One region of the Bradyrhizobium sp. 154 genome, then DNA from elsewhere that is predicted to be linked to it. Evidence: predicted binding sites of a transcription regulator. Region 1 holds the regulator's gene; each other region holds the start of a gene.
The links. The regulator LexA, encoded in region 1, represses DNA repair genes until DNA is damaged. The targets are predictions, from matches to a motif close to TGTTCNNNNTGTGTTCNG.

Region 2: a site for LexA is predicted at 3,590-3,607, ahead of IVA92_RS15915 (helicase-related protein). Genes of this name have one in related genera too.
Region 3: a site for LexA is predicted at 4,060-4,077, ahead of rmuC (DNA recombination protein RmuC). Genes of this name have one in related genera too.

What each region holds. Positions count from the first base shown of each region.
Region 1 is NZ_JADPKG010000118.1:55,201-63,204, forward strand. It holds gene IVA92_RS32515 (glutamine--tRNA ligase/YqeY domain fusion protein) at 1-1,070, shown strand, start outside; gene IVA92_RS32520 (SgcJ/EcaC family oxidoreductase) at 1,078-1,464, shown strand; gene IVA92_RS32525 (DUF2171 domain-containing protein) at 1,554-1,787, shown strand; gene IVA92_RS32530 (ComEC/Rec2 family competence protein) at 1,883-4,162, shown strand; gene IVA92_RS32535 (hypothetical protein) at 4,301-4,735, opposite strand; gene lexA (transcriptional repressor LexA) at 5,274-5,975, opposite strand; gene glp (gephyrin-like molybdotransferase Glp) at 6,153-7,364, opposite strand; gene IVA92_RS32550 (hypothetical protein) at 7,586-7,792, opposite strand; gene IVA92_RS32555 (HAD-IA family hydrolase) at 7,954-8,004, opposite strand, start outside.
Region 2 is NZ_JADPKG010000058.1:89,098-97,101, reverse strand. It holds gene IVA92_RS15915 (helicase-related protein) at 1-3,308, opposite strand, end outside; gene IVA92_RS15910 (DUF3108 domain-containing protein) at 4,062-4,871, opposite strand; gene rpmB (50S ribosomal protein L28) at 5,446-5,751, shown strand; gene IVA92_RS15900 (YaaC family protein) at 5,921-6,982, shown strand; gene IVA92_RS15895 (nucleoside 2-deoxyribosyltransferase) at 6,982-7,497, shown strand; gene IVA92_RS36035 (AAA family ATPase) at 7,522-8,004, shown strand, end outside.
Region 3 is NZ_JADPKG010000058.1:225,788-233,791, forward strand. It holds gene IVA92_RS16555 (YbaB/EbfC family nucleoid-associated protein) at 1-71, shown strand, start outside; gene recR (recombination mediator RecR) at 73-675, shown strand; gene IVA92_RS16565 (hypothetical protein) at 703-1,137, shown strand; gene IVA92_RS16570 (MFS transporter) at 1,283-2,638, opposite strand; gene rmuC (DNA recombination protein RmuC) at 2,829-4,028, opposite strand; gene def (peptide deformylase) at 4,200-4,724, shown strand; gene fmt (methionyl-tRNA formyltransferase) at 4,919-5,854, shown strand; gene truA (tRNA pseudouridine(38-40) synthase TruA) at 5,974-6,711, shown strand; gene dapE (succinyl-diaminopimelate desuccinylase) at 6,951-8,004, opposite strand, start outside.

The DNA of each region.
Region 1 (8,004 bases):
GCACCGGCACCAAATGGAGCATTTATCCGAGCTACGATTATGCCCACGGCCAGTCGGATGCGATCGAGGGCATCACGCACTCGATCTGCACGCTGGAGTTCGAGGACCACCGCCCGCTCTATGACTGGTTCATCGAGAAGCTGCCGGTGCCCTCGAAGCCGCACCAGTACGAGTTCGCGCGGCTGAACCTGACTTACACGCTGCTGTCGAAGCGCGTGCTGACCCAGCTCGTTCGCGACGGCCATGTCGCGGGCTGGGACGATCCGCGCATGCCGACCATCGCGGGGATGCGCCGCCGCGGCGTGCCGCCGGCCGCGCTGCGCGAATTCGTCAGGCGCATCGGCGTCGCCAAGGCCAACAGCGTGGTTGACGTCGGCATGCTCGAGTTCTGCATCCGCGAGGAACTAAACCGCACGGCGCAGCGCCGCATGGCGGTGCTGAAGCCGCTTAAAGTGGTGATCGAGAACTATCCGGAGGGGCAGGTCGAGGAGCTCGAGGCGATCAACCACCCGGATGACCCCAGCGCCGGCACGCGCAAGATCAGCTTCGGCCGCGAGCTCTATATCGAGCGCGACGACTTCATGGAGAACCCGCCGAAGAAATTCTTCCGCCTGTCGCCAGGCAACGAGGTGCGGCTGCGCTATGCCTATTTCGTCAAGTGCACCGGCGTGATCAAGAACGACGCAGGCGAGGTGGTGGAGCTGCGCTGCACCTACGATCCCGCGACCAAGGGCGGCAACGCGCCCGATGGCCGCAAGGTCAAGGCGACGATGCACTGGCTGCCGGCAGCGACGTCGAAGCCTGCTGAAATCCGCATCTACAACCAGCTGTTCTCCAATCCGAGCCCGGACGCCTCGAATTTCGCGGCCGATCTCAACCCGCAGTCGCTGGAGATCTTGTCCGATGCGCGGATCGAGGCATCGGTCGCGGAGAGCAATTCGACCGAGCCGATGCAGTTCGAGCGCCAGGGCTATTTCGTGCGCGACAAGGACTCGACGCCGGGCAAGCCGGTGTTTTCGCGCACCATCGGTCTGCGCGACACGTTTGCAAAGGAAGTCGCGAAAGGTTGAGGCACCCATGAGCAACGAAACCGACGCCATCGTTTCCGCCATCATCGCGAAATGGTGCGCCGGCTTCGCGACGCTCGACGCCGCCGCGCTGTCCTCGCTCTATGCGAGCAACGCATTCTTCTTCGGCTCCAACCCGAAACTCTATCGGGGCAGGGACGGCGTTGCGGACTATTTCAACGGCCTGCCGCGATGGCGCAAGCCGAGTGCGACGTTTTCCGAGGTGCATGCCGCGCAGGCAGGTCCTGACATGATCAACATGGCGGCAACCGTCTCGTTCGACCTCGCCGGCGAGCGTCCTGATCTCGTCGTCAAGGTGAGCTGGGTCATCATCCGCGAGGACGGCGCGTGGAAGATCGTCAACCACCATGCCTCGTCGAAGGAACCGCTGATCTGACGAGCGGGCGGCACACGGCATCGTCATTTTCGCGTGGGAAACGAACGCGCGCCTCTGACGTTGGGGTGAATCCAAACGAGGGTCCATCCATGCAGAACATCGCAGAACATATGGAAATCATCGGCGCCGATGGCGTCCATATCGGCACCGTCGATCGCGTTGAGGGCAACCGCATCAAGCTGACCAAGAAGGACAGCGGCGAGGGCCGCCACAAGGGCCACCATCATTTCATCGATAAGGGTCTCGTTGCCGACGTCGAAGGCAACAAGGTCCGCCTCTCGGCCAAGGCCTCGGTCGCCGTGACCATGGAAGAGGAAAAGTAGGGGACGTCCAAGTTCGTTCCTGATCCGTACCGCTATTCGCACAGCCGCACGTTCCGGTAGCCTCTGCACCTATCGCGTATCGTAAGGTGCAGGGAATGGCGGAGCCTGGCCGGCCAGTGCGCTCCCAGGGAGTTGCCGGAACGTGGCCGGTTGGCCGCGCCGCGCCCGCTGGCGGCTTTGCGCCGGCGGGCTTTGGCGCCTGGCCCGCGATCGTCGAGACGGCGCGCGAATGGGCGCGTGCCGAGGCCGGCGCCGGTCGGCTGTTGCCCTGGGTGCCGGTCGCCTTCGGCGGCGGCATCGCGCTCTATTTCGCTGCCGATCACGAGCCGGTGCTGTGGGTCGTTGCCGCGTCGGCCATCGCGCTCATGCTCGGCGCCGTCCTGCTGCGGCGGAGTCGGCTGTTCGCGCCCGCGATCATGATCGCGGCTGTCGCGGCTGGCTTTGCCATGGCGACCTGGAAGACCGCGCGCATCGCCCATACGGTGCTGGCCAAGCCACTCTATTCGGTATCGCTGTCGGGCTACGTCGAGACCCGCGACATCCGCGAGCGCACGGATCGCTTCGTGCTGCGCGTCACCGCCATGGAGGCGCAGCGCAGCGACGTCAGGCTCGAGCGCGTCCGCCTCTCGGTGCGCAAGGGGATGGCACCGCAGGTCGGCAGTTTCGTGCAGCTGAAGGCGCGCTTGATGCCGCCGATCTCTCCCGTGCGCCCGGGTAGCTACGATTTCTCCCGCGACATGTTCTTTCAAGGCATCGGCGCCTCCGGTTTTGCAATGGGCGCGATTACGGTGGCAGCCCCGCAGGAGACCGGCGGCTTGCGGCTGCGCTACGCAGCCTTCACGCAGGGCTTGCGTGATGCGATCGACGCACGCATCCGTGCGACGCTCGAGGGCGACAACCGTGCGATCGCGACCGCGCTGCTCACCGGACGGCGCGATGCCATCACCACGCCCGTCAACGACGCCATGTTCATCTCGGGGCTTGGCCATGTGCTGTCGATCTCCGGCTATCACATGGCGGTCGTCGCCGGTGTCGTGTTTTTCGCGGTGCGCGCCCTGCTGGCCTTGATCCCGGGGCTGGCGGCGGGATTTGCCATCAAGAAATGGTCAGCGGCCGCCGCGCTGGTGGCGGCTGCGTTCTACCTGCTGCTGTCAGGCGCGGAGGTCGCCACGCAACGCTCGTTCTTCATGACGGCGGTGGTGCTGATCGCGGTCATGGTCGATCGCCGCGCTATCACCTTCCGCACGCTGGCCGTGGCGGCACTGATCGTGCTCGCGGTCGCGCCGGAAGCGCTGGTGCATCCGAGCTTTCAAATGTCCTTCGCCGCAACGCTCGGGCTCGTGGCGCTGGTGCAGATCGGCATGCCGAACCTGTTTGCCTCGCCCGATCATTCCGCGACGGCCCGTATCGCGCTGTGGGGCGGCCGCGAGATCGCGATGCTATTCCTGGCCTCGCTGATCGCAGGACTTGCGACCACGCCCTATGCCGCCTTCCACTTCCATCGCGTCACCCCGTTCGGCGTGCTCGCCAATCTCGGCGCGATGCCGGTGGTCTCGGCACTGGTGATGCCGGCTGGCCTGTTGGGACTGCTCGCGGCTCCCTTTGGGCTTGACAGCGTGTTCTGGTGGCTGATGGGGATCGGCATCGACTGGATGGTCGCGGTGTCGCGCTGGGTGGCGGCACTGCCGGGTGCAGTCGGCCGGATCCCTGCCTTCGGCACCGCGCCGCTGATCGCGGCAAGCCTCGGGATCATCTTGATGGGCCTGTTGCGCACGCCCTTGCGCTGGTCTGGCGCCTTGGTGCTGCTGGCCGCCATCGCGTGGGGCCTGTCGGTGCGGCAGCCCGACATCCTGATTGCCGGGGACGGCGCCAGCGTCGCGGTGCGGGGCAGGGACGGGCAGTTGCATGTGATCCGGGCGAGCAAGGATGGCTTTCTGCTCAAAGAGTGGTTAGCTGCCGACGCCGATCCGCGCGATGCCGGGAGTAGCTCGCTGGCTGACGGCGTGTCGTGCGACGAGTCCGGCTGTGTGACGCCGCTTGCCGACGGTCGGCTGGTCGCGCTTTCACTGCGCATCGATGCGCTGGCTGAGGATTGCAGTCGCGCCGCGCTGGTGGTCACGACGCGCCCCGCGCCGCCCGATTGCGCGGCGATGGTGGTCGACCGGCAGCGTCTCACCAGCCAGGGCGCGCTGGCGTTGACGCAGCGTGGTGACGGCTTTGCGATACAGGCGGTGAGAGCAAGAGGCACAAGCCGTCCCTGGTTGCCGGCCGGCGCCGGCGAGGGTGATTTCGATGGGAGCCTTGTGCCGAGGACGGCCGCGGCCCGCAACCGGGATGCAACGCCGGCGGAGACCGACTTGCAGGTCGACGATTAGGGGCCGGACGATTAAAAACAAATGCGAAGAGTAGGTCCGGGTCCGACCGGACTCCGCAGCACACAAATTATACCATCTCGCCGGCCTCGGCCGGCGATGGCATTTCAATCCTGGCCCGACCCCGCGGGCGGGGACGGCTCAGCCAATCGGCAGGCGCGTGATCGTCGACCGGCTATCGGCAACGATCTGCGGCTTGTGCTCGCGCTCGCTGACCGGCTGCGTCACCGGCAATTGCAGCACGGTTGCGCGCTGGCCTTCGACGAGCTGCGTCACCAGCACGTATTTGCCGTCGGGGAATTCGATCGCGTCATGATGGCGGTCGGGTATGTGCGGATCGATCTTGCCGAACTTGCCGACGCGGGAGTTGATGGTGCGCGTCCAGATCCAGCGATTATCGTAACGGACGTTGTCGGCGAAGGCGAGCTCCGTTCCCGGCAGCAGGCAGACGGCCACGGTCGGATCGGCCGCGGAAGCAAAGCCGCGCGTTGAGGTGCCGCGGAACGTTGTCGACACGATCGTCTCGCCGACTTCGGCGGGGCGAGATGCAACGGCATGCAGGCTGTAGTCACACATCGGGTGCTCCTCATTCGAAGATAGCAACCCGCGCCTCCTTCGGAGGCGCAAGCCTCTATCAGAGTGGAAGCACGTAACGCTCTGCTCGGTTGTGGGCAAATCTGCGGCTGGCGTTGCCGGACACGATCACATTATCTTTCCCGAAGTCATAGGAACAAAGCTCGCTTCAGTGCATTCGGCGGATGCGAGCGCCCGTGGCCTGCGGGCGCCGAGAGGGGGAATGTGGCCAGCTTCGCCGTGGCTGTCGGTTGATGGGAGTTTAGGCGTTGCGGAATAGCTCGCTCCCTACGTGCGCAGATTGCGTGCATGGTGCTGCAATTGAGTTGCGAATGCTTGCGCGAGCACGCTGCGAAGGCGCTTAAAGCGATCCTGCGCACGATCTCTTCACAAGCGATGCGTGCTTGGAGCCGCATGCCGAGGATGGAGCGCCGGAGAGAGGGGCCGGATAATCTGCGCAAGACCAAAAGACTATCCAGCTGGAGCGGACCATCGTCCGCTCCAATCGGAATCATTGGTATCGAATGACCGCTGGCCCGTCTCAGTACTTGCGGTACAGCCCGATCAGCTTGCCCTGAATCTTCACCCGGTTCGGCGGCAGGATGCGCACCTCGTAGGCGGCATTGGCGGGCTCGAGCGCGATCGACGCCCCCCGGCGACGAAAGCGCTTGAGCGTCGCTTCCTCGTCGTCGATCAGGGCCACCACGATGTCGCCGGTATCGGCGCTCTCGTTACGCTGGATCAGCGCCATGTCGCCATCGAGAATGCCGGCTTCGACCATCGAATCGCCGCGCACTTCGAGTGCGTAGTGTTCGCCCGAGCCGAGCATGTCGGGCGGCACGCTAATGGTGTGACTGCGGGTCTGCAACGCTTCGATCGGCGTGCCGGCCGCGATGCGACCCATCACGGGCACCGCAACGGGACGCTCGCCTTCGTCCGCGGAAGAACTGGAGCTCGCGCGCACCTTGCCGAGATTGCCCTCGATGACGCTCGGCGTGAAGCCGCGGCGGCTGCCGGCGGCGGCCTGGAGCTCGGGCAGCTTGATCACCTCGATGGCGCGGGCGCGGTTGGGCAGGCGGCGGATGAAGCCGCGCTCCTCGAGCGCGGTGATCAGGCGATGGATGCCCGATTTCGAGCGCAGGTCGAGCGCATCCTTCATCTCGTCGAAGGAGGGCGGCACGCCACTTTCCTTCAGACGTTCGCTGATGAACCGCAGAAGCTCGTATTGTTTGCGCGTTAACATCTCGACCAAAGTCCCCCGGTTGATGTCGTTCGATTCCGAGACGCTAAATTGGAGCGGTGAACCGCTACATGCTCGAAACAAATCATGAACGGACACTATATGTTCGATATGTGTTCCGCAACTGCTTAATTTACCGTGAACGGGACAAAGTTCGCGGAACGCGTGTGGTGGATGCGTTCAGACGGGCAGGCGCAGGACCTCGCAAGGCGAGCCGGCTTCTGCCTTCGGAGCGAACGGTGCGCGGACGAGAAGTGCCTGTGCTGCAGCGAGATTCGCAAGCAGCGAGGAATCCTGGTGTTTGACGGGAAGGGCCACCAACGTGCCATCGTCGCGCGTCTCCAGATGTGCGCGCAGATAGTCCGCGCGCATATCGTTTGCATCCACATCGCGGCCGAGCACGGCGCGTTCTTGTCGGTGATGAATCATGGATCGTCCCGACAAGGCGCGAATCAGCGGCACCAGGAACAGGAAGGCGCACACGTAGGATGACACAGGATTGCCCGGCAGGCCGATCACGCGCATCGCGCCGAGCCGCCCATGCATCATCGGCTTGCCCGGGCGCATCGCGATCTTCCAGAACGCCATCGCGATGCCTTCGTCCCTCAACGCCTGCTGGACCAGATCATGGTCGCCGACCGACGCGCCGCCGCTCGTGACCAGGATCTCGGCGCCGCTCTCGCGGGCGCGGCGGATGCCGGCAGTGGTGGCCTCCAGCGTATCGGCGGCAATGCCGAGGTCGATGGTATCGGCCCCCTCGCTGCGGGCGAGCGCGTGCAGGGCATAGCCGTTGGAATAGACGATCTGGCCGTGAGCGGGTGTGGTTCCCGGCATGACCAGCTCGTCGCCGGTGGCGAGGATCGCGACCTTCGGACGGCGGCAGACGGCAAGCTGCGGATGATTCATGGCGGCGGCGAGCGCGAGATCGCGCTCGGTGAGACGGGTTCCCTTGCGCAGGAGCACGTCTCCTTCGGAGAAGTCGACGCCCGCGGGGCGGATGTGGCGGCCGGCAATCGCGGCTTCCTTGATCGTGATGCGCTTGCCGTCCGCAACCGTGTCCTCCTGGATCACGACCGCGTCGGCACCGTTGGGAATGACGCCGCCGGTGAAGATCCGCACGGCTTCGCCGGGGCCCAGCGTTCCCGCGAACGGACGACCCGCCGCCACTTCGCCAATCAAGGTGAGCGTACTATCGAGCTTTGTTGCATCGCTCGCGCGCACCGCGTAGCCGTCCATCGCCGACATTGCTTCCGGCGGCTGTGTGCGCAGCGCCGGGACATCGCGTGCGAGCACGCGATGATAGGCCTCGTTGAGGGAAACCATCGCTTCAGGCAGCGGCTCCGCACCCGCCAGCACCGCGGCAAGCGCGTCAGAAACCGGCATCAGGGCCAAGGGCGGAAACTCCTGCTGAGCATATCGGCAATGGGCGGCGAAAGTTCTAGCCGAGTGCAGGCGCGAGGCAAAGGCGCCGACAGGATGATTTATCCTGCGTGATCTCCGTCATGAAGAATCGTGCTCAGACCGGTCACGGCATGATCCGGAAGGCGAGACAGACCGGTACGAGGATAGCCATGGCGAGGACGAGAAGGATGAGCGCCACGGCCGGCATCGGATCAACTCTGCGTCTGTTCGCCCGAACTGACGCTGGATGTCACGTCCGGAGCTTTGGGGCTTTGATCCTTGTCCGGCAGCGGATCGGCCTGCGACTTTAGGTCGGCGGCCTTGCTGATCAGCTTGGCGGAGAGGCGCGAATCCGAAGTTGTCTTGGCGAATTCGAGCAGCAAGGAGGCTTGCTTTGTGAGGTAGGCTTTGCCCAGCACGAGAATAAGTCCGATGTAGACGTCCCAACGGACTCATAGAGTCCGGAGGGAGGTATTCCGTTCCCGGAACTCTGTACAAAAATGTACAAAGTGAATTGGTTCCATACCCGAGCGGATTTGGGTGCCCGAAACCCGACCCCGATCCTGTTCGGCATCGGTGGTCAAATTCCCAACGCTAGCAAGGCGTTGCCGACATCACCGGGCGAGGTGAC
Region 2 (8,004 bases), on a different contig from region 1:
AGCGACGGACCGGACTCGCGGTCGCGGCGGTCGCGGCCCTTGTCGCGGTCGCGGCCACGGTTGTCGCGGCCCTTGTCGCGATCGCCGCCGAACTTGCCTTTGTTGTCGCGGTTGCGATCGCGATCCTTGTTGTCGCGGTCCTTGCCCTCGAAACGGCGATTCCTGTCGTCACGCCCCTCGGGACGCGGCGCACCGTCTCCACCACCTTCGCGGCCCTTGCGAAAATCCTTGGCCCCGTCGCGGCGATGACCACCACCATGACGATGGCGCTCGCCCGGCTTCGCGCCTTCGGCTGCTTCGCCGGACGCGGCCGTGCTGCCTTCTGCACTCGCCTGCGGACGCGGCTGATGGTGACGCTGATGGCGATGGCGCTCGTGGCGCGGCTTGCGATCCTCGTGACGGCCGCCGGGACGCCAGACCTCGACGAGCTCGGGCTCGGCCGGCGTCGCCGCAGCCTCAGGCGCGACGGCTTCAGGCGCGGCAGCATCAGGCGATGCAGCAGCTTCCGTTGCCGCGGTCTCGGCGGCAGCGGCTTCGAGGCCGGCAGCCTCTGCCGGCGCAGCAATCTCTTCCGCCGGTGGCGCGATGCCGGGCGCATCTTCGGGCGTGACGGCAGCCTCAGGCGGAGCTTCCGGCGCAGGCTCTGCGTCCTGCGCGCCCCCGTCGTGCTGCTCCATGCCGGGGGCGTCTTCGACCGTGACGGCTTCGGGAGCGACTTCACCGGATGCTTCTGCCGACAGACCCGCTACGGCCTCCGCTGCGGTCTCGGTCGACGTCTCCGCGCTGCCCTCGACGGGCGGCGTCTCTGCCGCGACCGTCTCGGTCACCACAGGCTTTGGCGGCAACGGCGGACGCTTCTCCATGCGATAGCCGAGCGCGCGCAGCACGGACGCAAAGTCCTCGCCGGCCGACCCGGTGAGCGAGGTCATCGCCTGCGTCACCACAAAACCGCGGCCGTCGAACGCGCCGGCCGGCTTTTCGCCGGGCGAGTTCTCGCGCCAGGCCAGCGCCGGGCGGATCAGATCGGCAAGCCGCTCCAAAATATCGACGCGCACGGCGCGCTCGCCGGCCTGCTTGTAGCCGAGCACGCGATAGGCATCGCGCGGCAGCTGCTTGTCGACCGGGAACGAGGTGCGGCCCGAAGATGCCAGATGCTGAGCGCCAGACAGCGCGGAGAGATCGACATTGTCCTGCTTCAACGCCCAGAGCAGCGCTGCGAGCGCGCGCGCGGCGGGCTTGAGCAGACCGGGGAAATAGATGTGATAGGCCCCGAAGCGGACGCCGTATTTGCGCAAGACCGCGCGCGAGGACTGGTCGAGATCCTTCAGCTCGCTGGCGATCTTCGGCCGCTCCAGCACGCCGAGCGCCTCGACCAGCTGATAGGCGATGCCGCGGGCGATGCCGGTGACATCCTCGGCCTTTGACAGCTCGAACATCGGCCCGAGCAGCTTTTCGATATGCGTCTTGAGCCAGAGCTCGAGTCGGGCCTGCACCTTCTCGCGGGGCGCCCCAGTCAATCTCTCGTCCGAGATGATGCGGATGCGCGGATGCAGCGCGTCGTCTGCGGCGGACAGGCGCGCCACGGCATCGCCGGTCCAGCGGATGATGCCTTCGGAGGTCAGCACGAACTGCTCGTCCGGTGCATTGCCCAGCTTTTCGGCGCGCGCGTTGATCTCGCCGGCGAGCACCGCTTGCGCTGCAGCCTGCAAGGCTTTCGCATCGGAGCCGGCTTCCGCAGCGTCCGGTGCAAAGGTGAAGCCGTCGAGGCGGCCGATGACGTGGCCTTCGACGATGACTTCGCCGGTCTTGCCGATTTCAGTATTCAAGCTCGTGTTCTCCCGCAGGCGGCGCATCAATACACTGGTCCGGCGATCAACGAAACGCTCAGTCAAGCGTTCATGGAGCGCATCCGATAATTTATTTTCGACCTCGCGCGCGATCCCCTGCCAGCGTTCGGGGTCTTTCAGCCAATCCGGGCGGTTGGCGACGAAGGTCCAGGTGCGAATCTGCGCGATCCGGGCCGACAGCGTGTCGATGTCGCCATCGACGCGGTCGGCCTGATCGACCTGGGCGGCAAACCAGCTATCGGGGATGCATCCCTTCTGCATCAGGAAGCCGTACAGCGTCGTCACCAGCTCGGCATGGGCGGCCGGCGACAGCTTTCGGTAATCGGGGACCTGGCAGGCCTCCCAGAGGCGCTCCACGGCCACCTTGCCATGCGCGATATCGCGCACATCGACGTCGCGCGCAGCATGATCGAGCACGCGCATGTCCTCGGCGATCGGGGCGCGCGTCAGCGCCTCGTGCCCTGGGGCCAGGTTCAGCGACACCTGGAGCGCGCCGAGCGAGGAGAAATCCAGCTTCGAGTTGCGCCATTGCAGCATCTTCACGGCGTCGAAGGTGTGGTTCTGGAGCGCGTTGACGAGTTCGGGCTCGAACGGGGCGCAGCGGCCGGTGGTGCCGAAGGTGCCGTTGCGCGTGGCGCGGCCGGCGCGGCCGGCGATCTGCGCAAATTCCGAGGGCGTCAGGCGGCGGAACTGGTAGCCGTCGAACTTGCGATCGGAGGCAAAGGCAACGTGGTCGACGTCGAGATTGAGGCCCATGCCGACCGCGTCGGTGGCGACGAGATAGTCGACGTCGCCGTTCTGGAACATTGCCACCTGCGCGTTGCGGGTGCGAGGGCTGAGCGAGCCCAGCACCACGGCGGCGCCGCCATGCTGGCGGCGGATCAGCTCGGCAATGGCGTAGACCTCGTCGGCGGAGAAGGCGACGATGGCGGTGCGGCGCGGCTGGCGCGTGATCTTGCGGTCGCCGGCGAATTCGAGCTGCGACAGGCGCGGCCGCGTGATCATGGACACGCCCGGCAAGAGGCGCTCGATGATCGGGCGCATCGTGGCGGCGCCCAAGAGCAGCGTCTCGTCGCGGCCACGGCGGTTGAGAATGCGGTCGGTGAAGACGTGGCCGCGTTCGAGGTCGGAGGCGATCTGGACCTCGTCGATGGCGAGGAAGGAGACGTCGAGATCGCGCGGCATCGCCTCGACGGTCGAGACCCAATAGCGCGGCTTCTTCGGCTTGATCTTCTCCTCGCCGGTCACGAGCGCGACGCTCTCTGGCCCCGCGCGATCGGCGATCTTGTTATAGACCTCGCGCGCAAGCAGGCGCAGCGGCAGCCCGATCATGCCGGAGGGATGCGCGAGCATCCGCTCGATGGCGAGATGGGTCTTGCCGGTGTTGGTCGGCCCGAGCACCGCAGTGACGCCGGCGCCGGGGGCACGCTCGGAAGCGAAGGGGGAGGAAGAAAAAGCCATTCCGGAGATAGGTAGTGCCGATTTGGGCGAATGTCAGTGCTGTTTGAGGCGATGAGGCGATCAGGTGTCAGCGATGTCTCCGAACGCCACCACGCGCTCCGCTGTCATGCCCCGGCTTGACCGGGGCATGTGGCACGCCGTGGCTCATCGGCTCAACCACGACCGCCTCGGCGTACTGGATCGCCCGGTCAAGCCGGGCGATGACAGCGAGCGCGGAGCAGTCTTCCCAACCTCGCGCAACTGTCTCAGTTTGCGACGCTTTTCCCGCTCGCCTTAAGCTTCGGAACGACTCTAGAACGAATCGCGGCCGAATCGCTGACTCCCGATTGCGTCCCGTTCCGTTCACGCAACATGTCGCGGGACTCGCCACAGGTGCGCACTAGATGAAGGCTCGGGCTGCCGTACAAGCGACGATTTGATGACGGATTCCTTAAAGCTGGGGCGGCGGGGAGTCGAATCAGAATCGGGCGGGAGTCAAATGGATTCCAGGTTCCCCGACCTGCCAAAACAAAAATGCGAAAACAACCCCATGCACAGTAGGGAAGTCATTGATATCTCATACGTTCTTACCCTCCCCTGGAGGGGTCCGGGACGAGCGTAGCTCGCCCGTGGTCGATCGCGCGCAGCGCGAGCGGGGTGGGGTGATCTTTCCGCCCGGCACAGCGCCCGTGGGGAGAGATCACCCCACCCCGTCGCACATTTCGCTGCGCTCATGTGCGCCGACCCTCCCCTCCAGGGGAGGGTTAAGAACTGCTACTGCGTCTTGGCGACGCGTGGCGGCTGGGGGGAGGTGATGAAGCTCGTCGCTTCCAGCATCGCAGGCCCCAAGGGCGTCGGCACTTTCAGCCAGAACGGGACCAGGATGCGCGTTCCCGCCACCGGCGCAAAGGCGATCTCGATGTTGCGCTGGGCGGCGAGGTATTTGATTACGGGGCGGTCGGGGATGTAGCCGGCCACGGGCACGAAATAGAGCGCGCAGACCACGACCGGGCCCTTGTATCCCTTCTCGGCCTTCACGCTCTCCATGCGCTTGAAATCGAGTTTCAAGTCGTAGCGCATGCGGCCGTCGAAGACGGGCGCGCTGTTATGGCAGGCTTCCGGCGACACCGGATCGCCATTGCCGGGCACGCGCAGCAGCGAGGCCGTCATCGGGTCCCAGACGCCGCGGCGATGCGCTTCGGTGACGACGATGCGATCGGGGTCGACCGGCGGCTCCGGCAGGATCGCAAAATCCTTCACATTGCCCTTGTCGAGCGTGATGCGGATCTCTTCGGTCTTCTTCGAGGTGGTGGTGGAGGCCTGATAGCCGGTCGCAACCAGCGCGCCGTTGACGACGCGGCCCTGCGAGGCGCCGGTGCCCGAGCCACCCGCGAACGATTTCAGCAGCCCCGTGGTGCCGCCGGAGGCCGCGGCGGCGAACACGTCGTCCTGGATGTCGATGTTCCAGGCGCCCTTGCCGACGGGAATGCCTGATAACGTCGCCTCATATTGCGCCTCGAGCTTGCCTTGCGCCGCTGCCGGCGCCGCCCCCCACGCCAAGGCGAGCCCGCACAGCGCCGCCAGGGCCAACTGGCCGGCGCGCCGCCGCGGCGGATGAGAGGTCAGGATATTCACGAAGCCATCCAATGGGGCCGTCAGGCCTTGTTAGTTAAGCCAAAAACAGCGGCAAACAATGTGCTGGGCGCCAAAAGCGGCGGAACTCCCCAGGACTCTTCGGCCGCGAATACGCCCTTTATGTGATGGTAAGGCGTTCCGATCATTGCCCTTTTGGTGATCGGGGAAGGTGTGGTCGCGGGCGCGGTCACCTCTCCCGCTTGCGGGAGAGGTCGCGCGAAGCGCGGGTGAGGGCTCTCTCCTTTGGGGGCACTGTCGCGACTGCCCCTCCGCGGAGACAGCCCTCTCCCCAACCCTCCCCCGCGCGCGGGGGAGGGAGCGCACCGCGGGTGCCGCGCGAGATCCCGGGTTCGCGCTCCCCGCGCCCCGGGACGACGGGCCAAAAACGGCCCGTCGCCTTGACGTCCCGCCCCTTCCCCCCTATACGTCCGCCCGCTCCCTGCAAGGACGAAAGAATTTGCCCCCGTGGCGCCCCGAATGGCGGCCGCAAATCGTGGGGGGCTCGAACCTGAGGATTTCTACCATGTCTCGCCGCTGCGAACTGACGGCCAAGGGCCCCCTCGTCGGCCACAAGGTCAGCCACTCCAACATCAAGACCAAGCGTCGCTTCCTGCCGAACCTCGTCAACGTGACGTTCATCTCGGAAGCCCTGGAGCGCAACGTGCGCCTGCGCGTCTCCACCAACGCGGTCAAGAGCGTCGACCATAATGGCGGCTTAGATGCCTTCCTGCTCAAGGCCAGCGCCGACGTCCTGTCGCCGCGCGCCCTCGAGCTGAAGCGCGCCATCCAGAAAAAGGTCGGCGACGCGCCGGCGAAGAAGGCGAGCTAAGATTTCAGAATTGGGCGGGGGCTAAGTTGCGTCGCGTGGCGTAGGCTTAGCCAGTAGAGTTGCGTTGCGGCCGGATCGGAAGATCCGGCCGTTTTTGTTTGGGAAGCTTTGCTCTTCTGCAACTACAGAGCGCGGCGTAAGCTAACTGCGCCTCGAATCAGATAGAGCAATGGACGATATCTCAAAGGACCTACTTCAGATAAAGTTTAGAGGGCGAGCGATTCCGCCTCATAAGGCAATAATTGCTCCGGTAATTGGAGCTCGAAATGTTCTGACGAACAGCCCGTGGACATACGTTGCCTTGTGGCTCAAGAGAGGAGGCAAGGACAAGGCACTCCTCTATTGGCAGCAAGCGCAGGAATTCCACAAGGTATCCCTCGGCCTTCCTCCTCAATCGGCACCTCTGCTGCTTTACTATTCTTTCTTGAATGCAACGAAGGCGCTTCTATCAGCCAAGGGAATTGTATTTAACGAACGTCACGGCGTTTCAGAGCACACTCCGGCCTCGCAACGAGGAAGTTCCTCTCTCAATCACCTTGGCATCAAAATCCAGCAACATGGAGTATTGCCAAGCCTGTCGACTTACTACCAAGAATCCGAAACCAACAAGACTCACACTCTTCAAGAACTATTCTTCAACATGGTTTTCATACACCGAACCTATTGCCTAACCTATACATCGCAATCCGAAATGTTTATTCCAATCGCTAACTGCGGTTTCGTTGCAGATAGGCCATCCAAGCAAGTATATTTTCGCGCAGACATTACGAAGAACATTCCCTTCGCGACGGCCGTTAAGCGACTCCCAGTCCTTTTTGTTGCCGACGAGAAGTTTGGCCCTCGGGCAATTCGGTCTGTAGCCTCCGCGGCCTGCCAAAAGCCCGGTAAGTTGGGCGCGAGGGCTCTAGCCAACATTGCCGATCTAAACCAGAGCCTGCGCAGCGAGTTATTCTTTATAAACGGCACGGAGCCACTTTGGTACATCAGGTCTCGAACGCGCGGCCCAAAGCGCATTGAACGCCAACTGCCTACGCTCATCTTAGGCGCGATGCACCGGCTCAGCGAGATCAGCCGTTATAATCCGCCGCAGATGGCATCCCTCCTAGCTGGACAGAAGAATTGGTTACTAAGCGAATTTATTCAGATGTCTGCTGAACAGTTCATCGACGAGATTGCATCGGAGCTAACAGGCATTCAATTCCTAGTTCCAAACATCCGGGCAGCGAGCTGATGAATATCTACATCGCGTGCGCTCTGACCCACGTTCCGCGCTCGCTGTTTGACGAGCATGTCGCCTTTATTCACGAGTTAGCCAAAAGACTCCGGGAGAATGATCCAACCGCAGCAGTCAAGTACGCCCTCGTAAACAGTGACCCTCAACTCGCCACAAAACCGGAAACCGAGCGAGCTCGACTTTGCTATCTTTGGGATCGAGCAATGGTGGAAGAGGCTGATCTAGTCATCGCTGAAGCCAGCTTTCCATCCACCGGTCTTGGCATCGAACTCCAGTTAGCAGAATCCAACGGAAAGCCAGTTATTCTCTGCTTTCGCGATATCGGGACCAACAAGGTGGCATCGGCCTCCTATGAGAATCCCGATCACAGTCATCATGAATTGCAGGTCGGCCAAGGTCTCGTAACATTGATGGCCTTGGGAATCCCAACAATCTTTCGGACTATTCAATATTATGGGCAGAACGACGGCATTACGCGCATTGTTGAAGCAACGAATTCTTTACGCCAATAGTCGTTTCGACGAAGCCCACTTTGAGTGGCAGACATCGTGAAGATATCCAAAGTCATCATCAAGAACTACCGCTGCTTATCTAATAGCCAAGTTACGCTGAACGAGCACCTGAACATAATTGTTGGCGACAACGAGTGCGGGAAATCGACTTTCCTAGAAGCAATTCACCTAGCATTGTCCGGACAGTTAAACGGTCGCCCCATTCAAGCCGAACTCCACCCACACCTCTTCAACGCCGAAGCGGTGAGGCAATATGTCAAATCTTTTGGCAGTATGTTTTCCAAGGCTCCGCCAACGATCCTAATCGAACTCTACTTTCTTGATGACCCAGGGATCGCAAGATTTAGGGGAAAGAACAATTCGCTGCGGCAGGACGCCGCTGGCGTAAAGTTATTGATTGAGTTCAACGAAGAATATCAGGAAGAATATGCCGAGTACGTAGCAGACCCGACAATTATAAGAACGATACCTGTCGAATACTATGTCGTGCGATGGCGCGACTTTGCT
Region 3 (8,004 bases), on a different contig from region 1:
CTGCGATGCAGGAGAAGATGCAGGCCCTCACCGGCGGGCTCGGCCTGCCGCCGGGGTTGTTCGGCCAGTAATATGGGCGCCGTTGCAGGTCCCGAGATCGAGCGGCTGGTCCAGCTCCTCGCGCGGCTGCCGGGCCTCGGCCCGCGCTCGGCGCGACGCGCGGCGCTGCATCTGATCAAGAAGCGCGAAGCGCTGATGATGCCGCTTTCGTCGGCCCTCCAGGTCGCGCTCGACAAGGTCGAGGTCTGCAAGACCTGCGGCAACATCGATACGCAAAATCCCTGCACCGTTTGCATCGATCCGAAGCGCGATCCCTCCATCATCGTCGTCGTGGCCGACGTCGCCGACCTCTGGGCGCTGGAGCGGGCCAATGCCACCCAGGGGCGTTATCATGTGCTCGGCGCGACATTGTCGCCGCTCGACGGCGTCGGCCCGCAGGACCTCACCATCGACGCGTTGGTGGCGCGCGCGCATGATTCGCAGGTGCACGAGATCATTCTGGCGCTTAATGCAACTGTGGACGGCCAGACCACGGCGCACTACATCACCGACCTGCTCCAGGACGCCAATGTGAAGGTGACGCGGCTCGCCCATGGAGTTCCTGTCGGCGGCGAGCTTGATTATCTCGATGAAGGTACGCTATCGGCTGCGATGCGGCAGCGTACTCTGTTCTAGCCATCCAGAATTTACGGAACGGACGACATGACGAAACCTTTCGCCACACGATCGGCTTTGGTTGCGACGATGATGATGCTGGTGAGCCCGGCCATATCCGCGCAGCAGGGCGACGAGGCGCTGCCGCCGTCCAAGCCCGGCAAGCCGATCAACACCGGCGACGTGCTCTCCGGCGAGTTGAATGCGATGAAGGTGCGCGACGTCAAGAACGGCAAGCGCGTTGCGACCTACCAGATCACCTCCGAGCCGCGCCGCCTGCCGCCGCCGAACGGGCTGTGCAATCTCGAGACGGGCCCCGAAACCTTCCAGCTCGTCACCTCCAGCGACGCGCAGGCCGCGCAGCTGAAATCGTTCGTCGGCAAGGAAATCTCGGTCAAGGTCGACGAGATCGCCTGCGCCAGCGATGCCGGCCAGATGAGCGAGGCCGTGATCACCAAGTGGAGTTTGGTCAAGAAGCAGTAGGAATGGCTCGCGATTGGCCCCTTGCCGCGGCTTTCTCCGCCGTCATTGCGAGCGAAGCGAAGCAATCCAGAAATTCTTCCGCGGAAACGGTCTGGATTGCTTCGTCGCAAGAGCTCCTCGCAATGAGGAAGGCGAGACGTGAGTCCTAAACCCTGACTGGCCCCAGCGTCTTGAAATGGCCGCGCTTCTGGAGCCAGGCCAGCAGTACCAGGCTCGGGATCGCCACCAGCACGCAGATCACGAAGAACAGCGCCCAGCCGGTCGTATCAGCCACGAAGCCGGCACCCGAGGAGAGATACGTTCGCCCCACCGCCGCGAGCGCGGTGAGCAGCGCGTATTGCGTCGCCGTGTGCAACGGGTTCTTGCACAGGGCGGAGAGATAGGCGACGAAGATCACGGTGCCGATGGCGCTGGTGAAGTTCTCAGCCGTGATGGCGAAGGCGAGCGCCCATTGGCTGGTGCCGACGAACGCCAGCCAGGAGAACGAAAGGTTGGCGAGTGCCTGCACCACGCCGCCGATCCACAGGCTGGTCGCGAGCGAATAACGCCGCGCGACAAAACCGCCGGCAAAGCCGCCGAGCAACGTCGCGGCGAGCCCGACACCCTTCACGATCGCCGCATAATCGTTGCGGGAAAAGCCGAGGTCGATCACGAACGGCGCGGTCATCGTGCCGGAGAACGCGTCGGTGAACTTGAAGAGAACGACGAAGGCGAGCGCGGCGAGCGCGTCTTTCCGCGACAGGAATTCCGAGAACGCCCCGATTGCGGCGCGCAGCACGCGCGCGAACGCGGTCTCGGCCTTTGTCGCAGCTTCCGCCCGCACCGATTGCTCGGGCTCGGTTGCGAGGAGCGCCGTGATGGTCCCGATCAGCACCATCGCCGCCATCACCACATAGCCCCACATCCAGGCCGATTGCCGGCTAATGCCGGTGCCCTCGAAGCCGGAGACGATGAACAGCGCGCCCGCGGTCGAGACCAGCATGCCGATGCGATAGGCCGCGACATAAGCGGCCATGCCGGCCGCCTGCTCGCTCTCGGGCAAGCTCTCGACGCGGAAGGCATCGACCACGATGTCCTGGGTCGAGGACATGGTTGCGACCAGCAGCGCGCCGAGCGCGACGTAGAACGGCGAGCGCGCGGGATCGGTGAGCGCCAGCAGCAGGATGGCGATGATCAGCAGCATCTGCGAGAACAAGAGCCAGCCACGCCGCCGCCCGAAGGCGCGGGTGAACAGCGGCACATGCATCGCATCCACCAATGGCGCCCACAAGAATTTCAGCGTGTAGGGCGTGCCGACCAGCGCAAACAGCCCGATGGTCTTGAGATCGACTCCGGCCTCGCGCATCCACACCAGCAGCGTCGAGCCCGACAGCGCCAGCGGCAGGCCGGATGAGAAGCCGAGGAACAGCACGATCAGCACCCGCGGTTGCAGGTACACGGCAAGGCTGTCACGCCAGGAGGCGGCAGCGCCGGCGGAGGAGGTCGCGTCGGGTGCGGTCATGCGCAGGTGTTAGCAGATTCTGGCCGAAAAGACTCTGGCGGAGCTCGGTGGGCGGAAGCTCTCTCCATCCCTCGCTGTCATCGTCCGCGAAGGCGGACGATCCAGTAATCACCAGCGCCTCGGCTCAACCACGATCGCCGCGGCGTACTGGAGGCCCCGCCTGCGCGGGGCATGACCGTGTACCTTAATCTCACTCCCCTGCCTGCAGCTTCCTCGGGAACAACTCACCCGCGCCCGTCGCGACCAGCCGCGGGGCATCGGCCGCATCGCTCTTGCTGAAATCGAGTTCCTCGATACGTCCGGCGCGCTTCTCGATCTTGTCGGCGGAGATCAGAACCTGGCGGACGTCCTCGTTGACGTCGGAGAAATGCTTTTGCAGCTTCAGCACCCGGTCGCGCAGACGGCCCAGATCGTCGCCGAGCTTGATAACCTCCGTGCGGATCTGGTCGGCGGCGTCGCGCATGCGCGCGTCCTTCATGATCTGCTGCATCACCTGGATCGCGAGCATCAAAAGCGACGGCGACACCAGCACCACGCGAGCGCGGTACGCTTTCTGGATCACGTCGTCAAAGCCGTCATGGATCTCGGCATAGACCGATTCCGACGGCACGAACATCAGCGCCATCTCCTGGGTCTCGCCGGCAACGAGGTATTTTTCGGCGATGTCGCTGACGTGCTTCATCACGTCGCCGCGTAACCGCTGCGTGGCAATCCGCCGCTCTTCGTCCGTACGGGCATCGTGCAGGGCCGTCACCGCCTCCAGCGGAAATTTTGCATCGATGCAGAGCGGGCGCTGGTCGGGCAGGAACACGACGCAATCGGGCCGCTTGCCGGTCGAGAGCGTGAACTGGAACTCGTAGGACCCTTTTGGAAGACCGTCCTGGACAATCGCCTCCATCCGCGCCTGGCCAAAGGCGCCGCGCGACTGCTTGTTAGCGAGCACGTCGCGCAGGGTCGTCACCTGGGTGGTGAGGTCGGAGAGGTTCTTGTGCGCGCTGTCGATGATACCGAGCCGCTCATGCAGCGCGCGCAGGCTCTCCATGGTGTTGCGGGTGGAGTGTTCCATGGACTGGCCGACGCGATGCGTCACCGAATCCAGCCGCTCGTTGACCGCCCGTGCCATCTCGGCCTGGCGGCCGGCCAGCGCCTGGGTCATGGCGTCGACCCGGCCCGAAGCCTCGCTCTGGGCCCGCAGCACCTCGCTCAGGCGCTCCTCGAGCTCGTCGGCACGGATGGCATTGGCCATCGCGAGTTCCGCGCCGCGCCGCCCGGAGCGCGCGATCACCCCGGCAATCACCACCAGCAGGATGAGGACGAGGGCGCCGAAGCCGATCAGCGCGTCGATGGTGCGCACCGGCCAGTCGCCGAGCACGAAGATGATCTCGTTCATGCCGACCCTTCTAGCCGATTCGCCGGGCTCCACGAACGAATAGCGAACGTTTATGGCCAAAGTCCCGTTGATTCTTATGGTTAACGAAATCTGAAGTTTTATGGTTAGCGAAGGGTTAACGGAGTTCCGCGCCGGATTGACCGCACCCGACACGCGGCTTAAATCGCGGCCATGGCCCTACGAGAAATCATCATCCTGCCCGACAAGCAGCTGCGTCTGGTCTCCAAGCCGATCGAGAAGGTCACGCCGGAGATCCGCAAGCTTGCCGACGACATGTTCGAGACCATGTACGACGCGCCTGGCATTGGCCTCGCCGCGATCCAGGTCGCGCAGCCGCTGCGGCTGATCACCATGGACCTCGCCAAGCGGGACGAGGACGGCGAGACCAGGCACGAGCCGCGCGTCTTCATCAATCCGGAGATTCTCTCCTCCTCAGAGGAACTTTCAGTGTACGAGGAAGGCTGCCTCTCGATCCCCGAATATTACGAGGAGGTCGAGCGCCCGGCGAAGGTGCGCGTGCGCTTCACCGATCTCGACGGCAAGCTGCACGAGGAGGATGCCGAAGGCCTCTATGCCACCTGCATCCAGCACGAGATCGATCATCTCAACGGCGTCTTGTTCGTCGACTACCTGTCGAAGCTCAAGCGCGACCGCGTGATGAAGAAGTTCGAGAAGGCCGCCAAGCGGGCGGGGTAGAGTTTAGTGTTGCCTCACGCTCAGTCTGCTCCCTCGCCTTGGGGGGAGGGCAGGGGAGGGGGCAGCCCAGCAAAAGGCGCTCCTGATTTGCGGAGCGCGAGCAACAAAGCGCCCGCGCTCACGCCGCTAGAGCGGTCGTGTGGCACCCCCTCCCTAGCCCTCCCCAAGGGGGAGGGAACGCAGCGAGTCTGTTGATGCCCCTCCGCCTGATCTTCATGGGCACGCCCGATTTCTCCGTGCCGACGCTGCTCGAGCTGGTCGCGCATGGCCACGAGATCGCCGCCGTCTACACCCGCGCGCCGAAGCCGGGCGGACGGCGCGGCCTGCAATTGCAGCCCACTCCGGTTGAAGAAGCGGCGCGAAAACTCGGCGTCCACGTGCTGACGCCGAAGACGTTGAAGACGCCGGAAGCACTCGACGAGTTTCGCGCCTTCGATGCCGATGCCGCCGTCGTCGTCGCCTATGGCATGATCCTGCCGCAGGTGATCCTCGATGCGCCGAAGCTCGGCTGCTACAATCTGCACGCTTCGCTCTTGCCGCGCTGGCGCGGCGCCGCGCCGATCAACCGCGCCATCATGGCAGGCGATGCCGAAAGCGGCGTGATGGTGATGAAGATGGATGTCGGCCTGGATACCGGCGACGTCGCCATGGCCGAGCGCATCGCGATCACCGACAGCATGACCGCGGCCGATCTGCACGATCGCCTGTCCCGGTTAGGTGCCGATTTGATGGTGCGCGCGATGGCGGCGCTCGCACGCGGCGGGCTCCAGCTCAAAAAGCAGAGCGAGGACGGTGTCACCTATGCCGCCAAGATCGACAAGGCCGAGGCGCGGATCGACTGGACGAAACCCGCACGCGCGGTGCTGCGCCACATCCATGGCCTGTCGCCGTTTCCCGGCGCCTGGACCGAGCTTGTGGACGTCAGCGAAAATGCGCGCGTCAAGATCCTGCGATGTGAATTGGCGAACGGCTCAGGTGCGCCGGGCGAGGTGCTCGACGACCACCTCACCATCGCCTGCGGCGAGGGTGCCGTCCGCATCCTCGAGCTGCAGCGCGAAGGCAAGGCCAGGATGCGGGCCGCGGACTTTCTGCGCGGCGTGCCTGTGAGGGCGGGCGCGAAATTCAGCTGACACTGTCATACCCCGCGAAGGCGGGGTATCCAGTACGCCGAGGCTTCTCGGTTGATCTGATCGGCTGCGGAGTACTGGATTGCCCGCCTTCGCGGGCAATGACGGTGAAACTGGACACGATGCCCCGTTACAAGCTCACCATCGAATATGACGGCGCGCCGTTCTTCGGCTGGCAAGTGCAGGAGACGCTGCCCTCGGTGCAGGGCGCGCTAGAGGCCGCGGTGAAGGCGATGACCGGCGCGGACGCGCGGGTGCATGGCGCTGGCCGCACCGATGCCGGCGTGCACGCGCTTGGCCAGGTCGCGCATGTCGACATCGGCAAGCAATTTGCGCCGGATCGTTTTCGCGACGGGCTCAACGCGCATTTGCGCCCCCATCCGGTCGCGGTGCTCGAGGCCGAGATCGTCCCCGAGACCTTCGAGGCGCGCTTCTCGGCCATCAAGCGCCACTACCGCTACCGCATCATCAACACCCGCGCCAATCTCGCCATCGACGTCGGTCGCGCCTGGCGCGTGCCGCGCCGGCTCGACAGTAACGCGATGCATGCAGCAGCCCAGCGTCTGCTCGGCAAGCACGACTTCACGACGTTCCGCGATACCGAGTGCCAGGCCAAGTCGCCGGAGAAGACGCTCGATCAGCTCGACGTGATACGCGACGGCCGCGAGATCACCATTGTCACCTCTGCGCGCTCGTTCCTGCACAGCCAGGTGCGCTCGATGGTGGGATCGCTGGTCTGGGTCGGCGAGGGACGCTGGACGGCCGATGATCTGTCGGCCGCACTCGCCGCCCGCAGCCGCGCCGCCTGCGGCATCGTCGCCCCGCCGCAGGGGCTGTATCTGGTGAAGGTGGATTATTGAGATGCGCGGAGGGCGCAGGGTGCGCTCTCGCTACATCAGCGCTGTCATGCCCCGGCTTGCCGCCTTCGCAAAAGCTTCGGTGGCCGAGCACCCTTGTGGCCCCGGCGTAGCCTTGGCGGCGCCGGGACCGGGGCATCTCGTACGCCGCGGCCTCCCGGTTCAATACTGCTGTCTCTGGAATACTGGATCGCCCGATCAAGTCGGGCGATGACAGCTCTGTTTGTGGAGGCAACAGTGCCTCAAGCAAAATACCTTGCCAAAATCCCCCGATACACCCGCGTCAGCTTCTCTAGATCCGCCACGGGCACCCGCTCGTCGATCTGGTGCATGGTCTGGCCGACCAGGCCGAACTCGATCACCGGGCAGTAGCTGGAGATGAAGCGCGCGTCCGACGTGCCGCCCGAGGTCGACAGCTCCGGCTTGCGGCCCGTCACCTCTTCGATCGCGGACACTGCAAGATCGGTGAACGGGCCGGGCTTGGTCACGAACACGTTGGAGTTCGAGTGATCCCAGACGATGCGGGCGCGGATGCGGTTGCCGCAGGCTTTGGCGAGGCGCGCCTCGACCAATTCGCGCAGGCTGGCTTGCGTGTGGTTGTCGTTGTAGCGGATGTTGAATTTCGCGCGGGCCTCGCCGGGGATGACGTTGCTGGCCTTGTTGCCGACGTCCACCGAGGTGAATTCGAGATTGGAGGCCTGGAACTGGGCGCTGCCATGGTCGAGCGGCTCGTCGGAGATCGCCACGATCAGCCGCGCAATATCAGGCACGGGGTTGGAGGCGCGATGTGGATAGGCGACATGGCCCTGCACGCCGTCGACATGAAGCGTGCCGGATTGCGAACCGCGGCGGCCGACCTTGATGGTGTCGCCGAGCGTCTCGACGTTGGAGGGCTCGCCCAGCACGCAATGGTCGAACTTTTCGCCGCGCTCGGCGGCCCATTTCAGCAGCTTGACCGTGCCGTTGATCGAAACGTCTTCCTCGTCGCCGGTGATCAGGAAAGAGATCGAGCCCTTGCCGTCCTTGCGCGGCTTGCCCTCATTGGCGGCGAGATGCTCCAGCACCGCCGCCACCGAGCAGGCGATGCCGCCCTTCATGTCGACCGCGCCGCGGCCGTGCAGGACGCCATCCCGGACCTCGCCCGAGAACGCGCCGACGCTCCAGGCGCTCTCGTCACCGGGCGGCACCACGTCGGTGTGGCCGGCAAAGGTGATGTGCGGGCCCTCGCTGCCGATCCGCGCATAGAGATTGTCGATGTCGGCGGTGCCGGGTTCGCTGAACGTCACGCGATGACAG